2 regions of the Methylibium petroleiphilum PM1 genome follow, and region 2 is predicted to be linked to the other one. Evidence: riboswitches for the same ligand, from Rfam matches in the RefSeq annotation. Region 2 holds a riboswitch; the other holds the start of a gene.
The links. A riboswitch is a leader RNA that binds a small molecule or an ion and turns the genes downstream of it on or off. The one in region 2 is predicted to bind cobalamin.

Region 1 (4,245 bases), on a different replicon from region 2:
GCGGCCGGGCAGCGCCAGCCAGTCGGCCGCGCGCGACTCGGCGCAGCGCGACTTGCCGCTGCGCTGGCCGCCGAGGATCAACTCGCCTGTCCCGCTGCCCTTCGGATGACTGCGCCGCTCGCCCATGCGCCTCCCGTCAGAAGCTGACCTTGACCGATGCCGCGAAGGTGCGACCCGCCTCCGGGTAGATCGAGGTCGTTTCGCCGCCGGCCGTGCACCCGAAGGCCTGCGTGTAGTACTTGCGGTCCGTCAAGTTGACCACGCCGAGCGCGAACTCCGCCTGCGTCCAGCGATAGGCGTAGCGCAGGTCGGCGGTGGTGCGACCCGGGATGCTGCAGACGTTGGCGAAGTCCGGGCTCTGCGAGGACACGTAGTTCACGATCGCATCGAGCTTGTGCGCCGGCGCGGGCGTCCAGTCGGCCCGAAGGGACAGCGTGCGCTCGGGTGTCAGCGGCACATCCTGGCCGTCGTAGGCGCCCTCGGTGAAACGGGCCCGCCGCAGCGCGCCGTTGACGCGCAGGTTCAGCGCCTCGGTCAGCGCCTGCGCCAGTTCGAGCTCGACACCCTGCCGGCGCGTCGGGTCGAAGTTGACGTTGGCGCCGAACGGCCCGAACGGTCCGACGCCGCTGGGATCGAAGCCGATCTCGTTCTTCAGCGAGCTGCGGTAGACGCGCAGCTCGGCGCTGCGGCCGGCAGCACGCCAGCGCACGCCCAGTTCGGTGTCGCGTGAAGTCTGCGGCCGCAGCGGCACGGCCGGATTGGTGAAGCTGAACTCGTCGACGTTGGCGAGGCGGAAGCTGCGGCCGACCCGGCCGTAGACCGCGCTGTTCTCGGACAGCGGCTGCAGCACGCCCAGTTCCCAGGCGCGCTGGCGGTCGTCGATGCGGTCGACCGTGCTGCTGACCGCCTTCTCGATGCGCTCGGTGCGCACGCCGGCGCTCAGGCGGGTGCCGCCGCTCAGCGTGAGGTCGTCCTTCAGGTAGTAGCCGGTCGAGGACTGCTCGCCCACCGAGCCGATGGCGCCCAGCACCGTGCGTTCCCATTCGTTGCGATCCACGCCGAACACCACCGCGTTGACGACCGACGCGAACTGCGTGCGGTTGCGCACCCGCAGCGAGTAGTTCTTCGCGTCGACGTCGTAGTCGTAGGCGAAGGCCCCATTGCGGCTGCGCAGCTCCTTGTCACGCCAGCCGGCGTCAAGGCCGAGTTGCCAGTCGCCGCCGAGATCGGCCTCGGCGAACACGCCACTGCGCGTGTTGCGGATATCGGCGTGGTCGTTCGGCGCAGTGGTCTGGCTCGGGTCGGCGGCGTACTGCGCCGCAGTCAGCGCGCCGGGCAGCCCGGTGTCGAGGTCGTCGTAGGCATGCCGCAGGCCGACGCGCAGCCAGTCGTTGCGCCACTGGCCGGTGAGCGATGCGCCCTCCGTCTCCGAACGGAAGTTGTCGCGATGGTTGTCGGTCGTGCGGCGGTTGGCGGCCGCATCCAGCGAGAAGCCGCCGGCCTCGAGCGTGGCGTCGGCGCGCAGGTCGCGCAGGCGATCGCTGCCGGCGGCGGCGTACACGCTGGCCCGGTTGCTGCGAGCTGTTCCGTGACCCGCCTTGGTGGTGACGATGATCACGCCGCCCGTGGCGCCCTCACCGTACAGCACGGTGCCGCTGCCGCGCAGCACCTCGATGCGCTCGACCGAATTGATCGGGATGCCGGCCAGCCGCGTGCCGCCGAGGTCGCCCTCGTTGATGCGGATGCCGTCGAGGATCACGACCTGGTTGTTGTCGGACGTGGTGCCGAAGCCGCGCAGGTCGAGGGCGTAGTCGCCACCGCCGTAGAGGTCGAGCCGACCGGGCACGCCGAGCAGCTTCATCACGGCCTCGTTCACCGTGGACACGCCCGAGTCGGCGATGTCCTGGGCGGTCAGCACGCTGACACCGTACGGCAGCGTCGCCGAGTCCTCGACGAAGCGGCTGGCCGTGACCAGCACCGGAGGCAGCTTGCCTGCCTCGGTGACGGGCGCGGATTGCGCGCTCGCGATGCCGCTGGCGAAGCCCAGCAGCGACAGCATCAACAACGGCGCATGCGGCAGCGCCCCGAGGCGAACAGGAATGCGAGGCGCGGTGGCCTCGAAGGGAGTGGCAATCATGGAATGACCAACGATGAAAACGTGCGCGCCAGCTTCCCCGCGGGCGCTCACCTCATGACGCGCCGCTTGCGCAGCACGCCTCCCGTTGGCCGGTATCCGGGCTGGCGGAACGACCCTCGCGACCTTCCCAGAGCCGGAGACTCCAGTGGCATGTGCGCGAGAGCGGAAGTGTGAACGCAGGCGTTCTGGCTTCGTCCGCTGACCGTTGCGGGGGCAGCGCAGGCTGAAGGAGCACCCGGTGGGTCCCCCTCCTCTGCTTCCCGTTTAACTGCGCCGGCGTGAACGCCGGCACGAGCACCAACAGCCCGCAGTGTAAGCGCGGCCCGGGCCGCCCCCTACAATCGTCGCGTGCAGTGAGGAGAGGCATGGCGACGATCGAAGAACTGGCCGAGCGCGTGGAGCGGTTGCTGCTGAGGCACCAGGAACTGCAGCGCACGCACGCGCTGACCCTGGAGCAGCTGGCCGGCGTCAATGCCGAACGCGACTCGCTGCGCTCCCGCCTCGCCGCCGCCCGCCAGCGCGTCGAGGCCCTGCTGGATCGCCTGCCGGCCAGCGAACCGGTCGCCGAGGCCGGCCCGGAGACCGGAAAGACCGCCGAATGAAGCAGCTCGAAGTCACCATCATGGGCCAGAGCTACATCCTCGGCTGCCCCGACGGCGGCGAACGGGCCCTGCTCGAGGCCGTGGGCAACGTGGACCAGGAGATGTGCGCGATCCGCGACGCCGGCAAGGTGCGCGCCCGCGAGCGCATCGCGGTGCTCGCCGCGCTCAACCTCGCCTACCAGCTGGCCGAGCGGCCGCTGGCGGCGGCGACACCGGCGCGCAGCGCCGGGCAGGCCGCGCCGGACCCCGCACACGGCATCGACATCGAGGCCCTGATCGGGCGCATCGACGAGACCCTCGGGCGCGACGGTCAATTGCTCTGAAACGCCGGTTCGTCAGCGCTGGCGGCGTACACTGATCTCGTCCGTCGCGTTCGCGGGAGTTTTATATTTCCTTGAACCGATGCTCATATGAGCCCGGGCTTGGAACATTGCGAAGCGGGCGTGATCGTCTCGCGTCAGATGAACCCGAAGCTTCGCTGACCTCGCCCACCTGAACTCCCCTGGGTTCAGGAATGCGACTCCCGGTTCGCGGCGGACACCTTTCCCCGTTGCCCTTCCCGACCTGCTGCCGCCATGGCGTACTGGCTGATGAAGTCCGAGCCCGACGAGTGCTCGATCGACGACCTGGCGCGCGCGCCGGGCCGCAAGCTGCCGTGGACCGGCGTGCGCAACTACCAGGCGCGCAACTTCATGCGCGACGATTTCCGGCCTGGCGACGGCGTGCTGTTCTATCACTCGTCGTGCCCGCAGCCGGGCATCGCCGGGCTGGCCGAGGTGGCTTCCGTCGCGCACACCGACGCGACCCAGTTCGACCCGGCGAGCCCCTACCACGACCCCGCCTCGAAGCCCGAGGCACCGCGCTGGTTCGGCGTGGACGTGAAGCTGGTGCGCAAGACGCCGCTGCTGTCGCTGGCCGCGATGCGCGCGGCACCCTCGCTCGCGACGATGCGCGTGCTGCAGCGGGGCAACCGCCTGTCCATCACGCCCGTCACGACGGCCGAGTGGCGCGCGGTGCTCGCGCTGCTGCCGCCGGCCTGATGCTGCTCGCCTGGCCGCTGGTCGTCGAGCTGCTGCTGCTGGGCGCGGGCGCCGGCTTCCTGGCCGGCCTGCTGGGCGTCGGCGGCGGCATGGTGCTGGTGCCCTTCATCACGCTGCTGCTGACGCTGAAAGGCTTTCCGTCCGACCTGATCGTGAAGGTCGCGATCGCGACCTCGCTCGCGACGATCTGCTTCACCTCGCTGTCTTCGGTGCGAGCCCATCATGCGCGCGGCGCCGTGCGCTGGGACATCGTGCGCCGCCTCGCACCTGGGATCGTGCTGGGCTCGCTGCTGGGGGCGCAGGTCGCGAAGGCGCTGCCCTCGGCGCTGCTGGCCGGGCTGTTTGCGCTGTTCGTCGGCTTCTCGGCGACGCAGATGCTGCGCGGCGGCAAGCCCACGCCGGCCCGGCAGTTGCCACCCGCGCCCGGACTGTTCGGCGTCGGCGGCGTGATCGGCGCCGTGTCGGC
Region 2 (4,245 bases):
CAGCACGCGCCGGTGGCCTACGTGTACCCGCTGGTGCGCAGCTCGCCGCTGCTGATCGCCGCCTGGAGCCTGCTCTTCTTCGGCGAGTCGCTGGGGGCGCTGGCGTGGATCGGCATCGCCATCAGCGTTGTGGGCCTGGTGCTGATGGCCCGCACGGCGCGCGGCAGCGACGAGGGGCGGGCGCTGCCCTGGACCTTGCTGGCCATGCTGGCGACCAGCGTGTATTCGCTCTCGGACAAGGCCGCCACCGCGCACATCGCCGGCTTCGGTGGCATCCTCGGCTACCTCAGCGTCGGCTACCTCGCGGCCTGGCTGGCCATGAGCTGGCGGCTTCGGCGCAGCACGGGGCGCTGGATACCCAAGGCCCGACCGCGCGCATCGGTGCTGCTGGTGGGCAGCGTGTGCGTGGGCACGGCCTATGCCCTGGTGATCCACGCCATGCGAACGCTGCCGGCCGCCGAGGTCGTGGCCTACACGAATGCCGGCATCGTGCTGGCGACCGTGATGTCGATGGTCGTGTTCCAGGAGCGGGTCCAGTGGCAGCAGCGGGCGGTGGCTGCCGGCGTGGTCTGCGCCGGACTGGCGTTCATCGGGGTGGGGCGGACGCTGTAGGGCGGGGCTCGTTGGTGACTGCGCGTCCCAGGGCAGACTTCAGCCTTCCGGCGCCAGTTCGTCGGCCGCCTGGTCGGCCCTGCGCCAGTCCCGCGGCGCCACGCCGTAGCGTTGCTTGAAGGCCTTGGACAATGCCGTCGCGCTGCCATACCCCACCGCGTCGGCCACGCCCTTCAGCAATCCTCCGGCGCGCAGTTCGGACATCGCCAGGGTCAGCCTAAATCCGGCAGTTACCCTGTCGCCGGCAGCCCCAGCGGGCCAGGTTCTTGAGCTGCTCCGCAGCAGCCTTGACGTGCTGCAACGCCATGCCGATGTTGGTGATCAGCCGCTTGAGCACTTGGGACCGGCCGTGCAGCGGCGTCAGGTACAGCGTGGTCTGGTTGGCATGGCTGGCCGCTTTGCCCACCGCCGCCAGCAGCAGCGGCCGGCTGGTGATGGCTTCCAGCCGGCCCGTCGGGTGCGCCGCCCGGCAGTACCAACTCCACCACTTGTAGACCAGCGCGCAGGCCCGAGCCACGGTCTGGCAGCGGTTGATGTCCTGCGTGGTGAAGCCCCCGAGCCCCCACTGGTTCTTCAGCTCGTCGAAGGCGTTCCCCGCGTCTGCCCGATCGCGGTAGATCTGCCCGATCGACTCCAGCGGGTAGGCCACGTCGGTCACCAGCACCGCGTACTCCCAGAGCTTGTCGCCCTCGTGTACGCTCGGGCCCGCCAGAGTTCGAGTCACGCACCGACCCTGGGCCTGTCGTCCGCGCCGGGCTCTGCAGCGCTCGGTCACGACCTGCGCGACGAAGTCCCGTAGGCTTTCCTGGCAGCGCTGCGCACGCTCTTCGCATGGGTGCGCGCGCTGCCTCGCGCGCCGCCGCTCCTCTCCTGATCGACCGAACACGGCTTGGCACAGGGTCGCTTCGACCCTTCGCCAGGCAAGTCGTCGTGCCGGACGCCTGTCCGGGCACTGTGGAGCGTTGGTGAAGACGATCGGTGGCGGCCTTGGTGGGCTGTGTCTTGGTCAGCACCACGCGTTGGGCGCGGTAGCCGGCGTAGCACGCACGCCGTGGCCGGACCCGACAGCGCGTGCCCATGGCGCGGTCCACCTCGGCCAGCAGGGCCACGTCGGCGCTCGTGTAGCGCCGCGCAAAGCCTGCTCCGGGGCGCGGTACTGCTTAACCAGCGGCTTGCCGCCAGCCCAGCGCGAGACCAGCCGGGTGACCTGCGCACGGTTGTAGCCGCTCAGGCGCTGCAAGTAGGCCAACACCGGCGCGCGGTCCTCGCGCAGCAGCTGGCGGTAGTCAAAGCGCCGCAGTACGGCGTCGATCCAGCTGCAGCGCCCCGCGTGTCGTCTTCGGCGCGCCGGAACTCCAGCGTCTGCGTCCCCTCCAGCACCTGCCGCACCTGCTCCACGGTGCGCACTTGCGCTTCGTTCATGTCGATCACCATCGCTTCGATGATCGACGCGCTGCGCCGGCTGCCCCTCAGCCGCCCAACCGCCGCAGCCAGAACCCCTCCAGGCTCATACCTCGTTGGACAAGACTGCTGCTCGCACCGCGTGATCCGCTTGTGCTACGATGAAATTACGTTGGTGCTCGCGTCGGCCATTCGGTCGGCGCAGTGAAACGGGAATCAGGAAGACGCGTTCCGCCGGAACAGATCCAACCTGAGCTGCCCCCGCAACGGTAAGCGGACGAGGTGCTTGCGCCTCGACCCGTGTGAGTCGCCCACTGCAGGTTTTGGCCTGTGGGAAGGGCACACGGGAAAGTCCGTCAGCCCGGAGACCGGCCAACTGGGTGGGTGCGCATGTGCCGAAGGTGCTGCGTGCCTGTACACGGCGGCCTGCGGGGAAGCAGGCGGCCGGCTGGTCTGTCCGAGTCTTTGCCGATGCCTGTTTCCGCGGTGCGCCCTGTGCGCTGCCCCGCCTTGCTGATTGCCGCGCCCGCTTCGGGGCAGGGCAAGACCAGCGTGACGGCGGCCCTGGCGCGTCTGCACCGGCAGCGCGGGCGCCGCGTGCGAGTGTTCAAGACCGGGCCCGACTTCCTCGACCCGATGGTGCTCGCCCGTGCGAGCGGCGAGCCCGTGCACCAGTTGGACCTGTGGATGGGCGGCGAGGCGCATTGCCGCGCGCTGCTGCACGAGGCAGCGTCAGGGGCGGACCTGGTCCTGGTCGAAGGCGTGATGGGCTTGCATGACGGCGAACCGTCCAGCGCCGACCTGGCCTTGCGTTTCGGCCTGCCCGTGCTCGCGGTGATCGATGGCAGTGCAATGGCGCAGACCTTCGGTGCCGTGGCGCTGGGCCTCGCCCGTTATCGCGACGGGCTGACGCTGGCCGGCGTGCTGGCCAACCGCGTGGCCGGCGAGTCCCACGCCGCGCTGCTGCGCGACAGCCTGCCCGCGTGCTTGCGCTGGTCGGGCAGCCTGGCGCGCGACGAGCTGATCGCCTTGCCCGAGCGGCACCTGGGCCTGGTGCAGGCCGGAGAGCTCGCTGACCTGGATGCGCGGTTGGACCGGGCCGCTGCCGCACTCGGGCCGGATGCGGCCGAGTTGCCGCCCGAGGTGAGTTTCGAAGCGCCGCAGATCAGTGACCTTCGCGGCCTGGACTCGCCGCTGCAAGGCGTGCGCATCGCGGTCGCGCGCGACGCGGCCTTCGCGTTCATCTACCCGGCCAACCTGGCGCAGCTCGAAGCCTTGGGTGCCGAGTTGTGTTTTTTCTCGCCGCTGAATGACGCGGCCTTGCCCCCCTGCGACGCGGTCTGGCTGCCCGGCGGCTACCCCGAATTGCACCTGGACACGCTGAGCGCGAACCGGCTGCTGCACCAGGCGCTGCGCGAGCACCATGCCGCTAGCCGGCCGCTCTTGGCCGAATGCGGTGGACTGCTGTTCCTGCTGGATGCGCTCACCGACGCGCAGGGCCGGCGCGCCGTGATGGCCGGCCTGCTGCAGGGCGAAGCGGTGATGCAAGCGCGACTCGCCAACATCGGTTTGCACGAAGCGACGGTGCCCGAGGGCACGCTGCGAGGTCACAGCTTCCACTACTCGCGCCTGCAGACTCCGCTCGCGCCCTTGTGCTCCACCACACCGGCCCGCGCGGGGCGGCGCGGAGAAGCGGTGTACCGCAGCGGGCGGCTGACGGCCTCGTACTTCCACGCCTACTTCCCGTCGAACCCGCGCGCGGTGGCGCGCCTGTTCGCTCCCGATGGAGGCGCCCGATGAGCCCCGGTACGGTGTGGTTCGTCGGTGCCGGCCCAGGGGACCCGGATCTCATCACGGTCAAGGGCCGCGACCTGATTGCACGCGCCGGGGCCATCCTGTTCGCCGGCTCGCTGGTCAACGAGGCGGCCACGCGCTGGGCGCCCGCCGGCTGCGAGATCGCCGACAGCAAGGGCATGACGTTGGAGCAGATCGCGGCCTGGCTGATCGCCCGAGCGGCAGCACACCAGACAGTGGTGCGCCTGCAGACCGGCGACCCCGCGCTCTACGGCACCTTGATCGAGGTGGTGCAGCCACTGGACGCGGTCGGCGTGCCCGTCGCCGTGGTGCCGGGGGTGTCGTCGGCAATGGCCTCAGCCGCCGCGGCGGTGGTGAGCTTCACGCTGCCCGAGGTCACGCAGACGACCATCTTCACCCGCGTCGCAGGCCGCACGC

Region 1: it holds a riboswitch for cobalamin, as region 2 does, so the genes downstream of both, MPE_RS11655 (TonB-dependent receptor) here and MPE_RS21820 (cobyrinic acid a,c-diamide synthase CobB) in region 2, are expected to answer to the same signal.

The regions. Positions count from the first base shown of each region.
Region 1 is NC_008825.1:2,473,272-2,477,516, forward strand. It holds gene MPE_RS11650 (bifunctional adenosylcobinamide kinase/adenosylcobinamide-phosphate guanylyltransferase) at 1-126, opposite strand, end outside; gene MPE_RS11655 (TonB-dependent receptor) at 137-2,137, opposite strand; cobalamin riboswitch at 2,208-2,454, opposite strand; gene MPE_RS11660 (hypothetical protein) at 2,503-2,739, shown strand; gene MPE_RS11665 (cell division protein ZapA) at 2,736-3,062, shown strand; RNA gene ssrS (6S RNA) at 3,100-3,281, shown strand; gene MPE_RS11670 (EVE domain-containing protein) at 3,315-3,779, shown strand; gene MPE_RS11675 (sulfite exporter TauE/SafE family protein) at 3,779-4,245, shown strand, end outside.
Region 2 is NC_008826.1:418,016-422,260, forward strand. It holds gene MPE_RS21805 (EamA family transporter) at 1-612, shown strand, start outside; gene MPE_RS23625 (AraC family transcriptional regulator) at 652-816, opposite strand; gene MPE_RS21810 (hypothetical protein) at 830-1,336, opposite strand; cobalamin riboswitch at 2,170-2,404, shown strand; gene MPE_RS21820 (cobyrinic acid a,c-diamide synthase CobB) at 2,485-3,813, shown strand; gene cobM (precorrin-4 C(11)-methyltransferase) at 3,810-4,245, shown strand, end outside.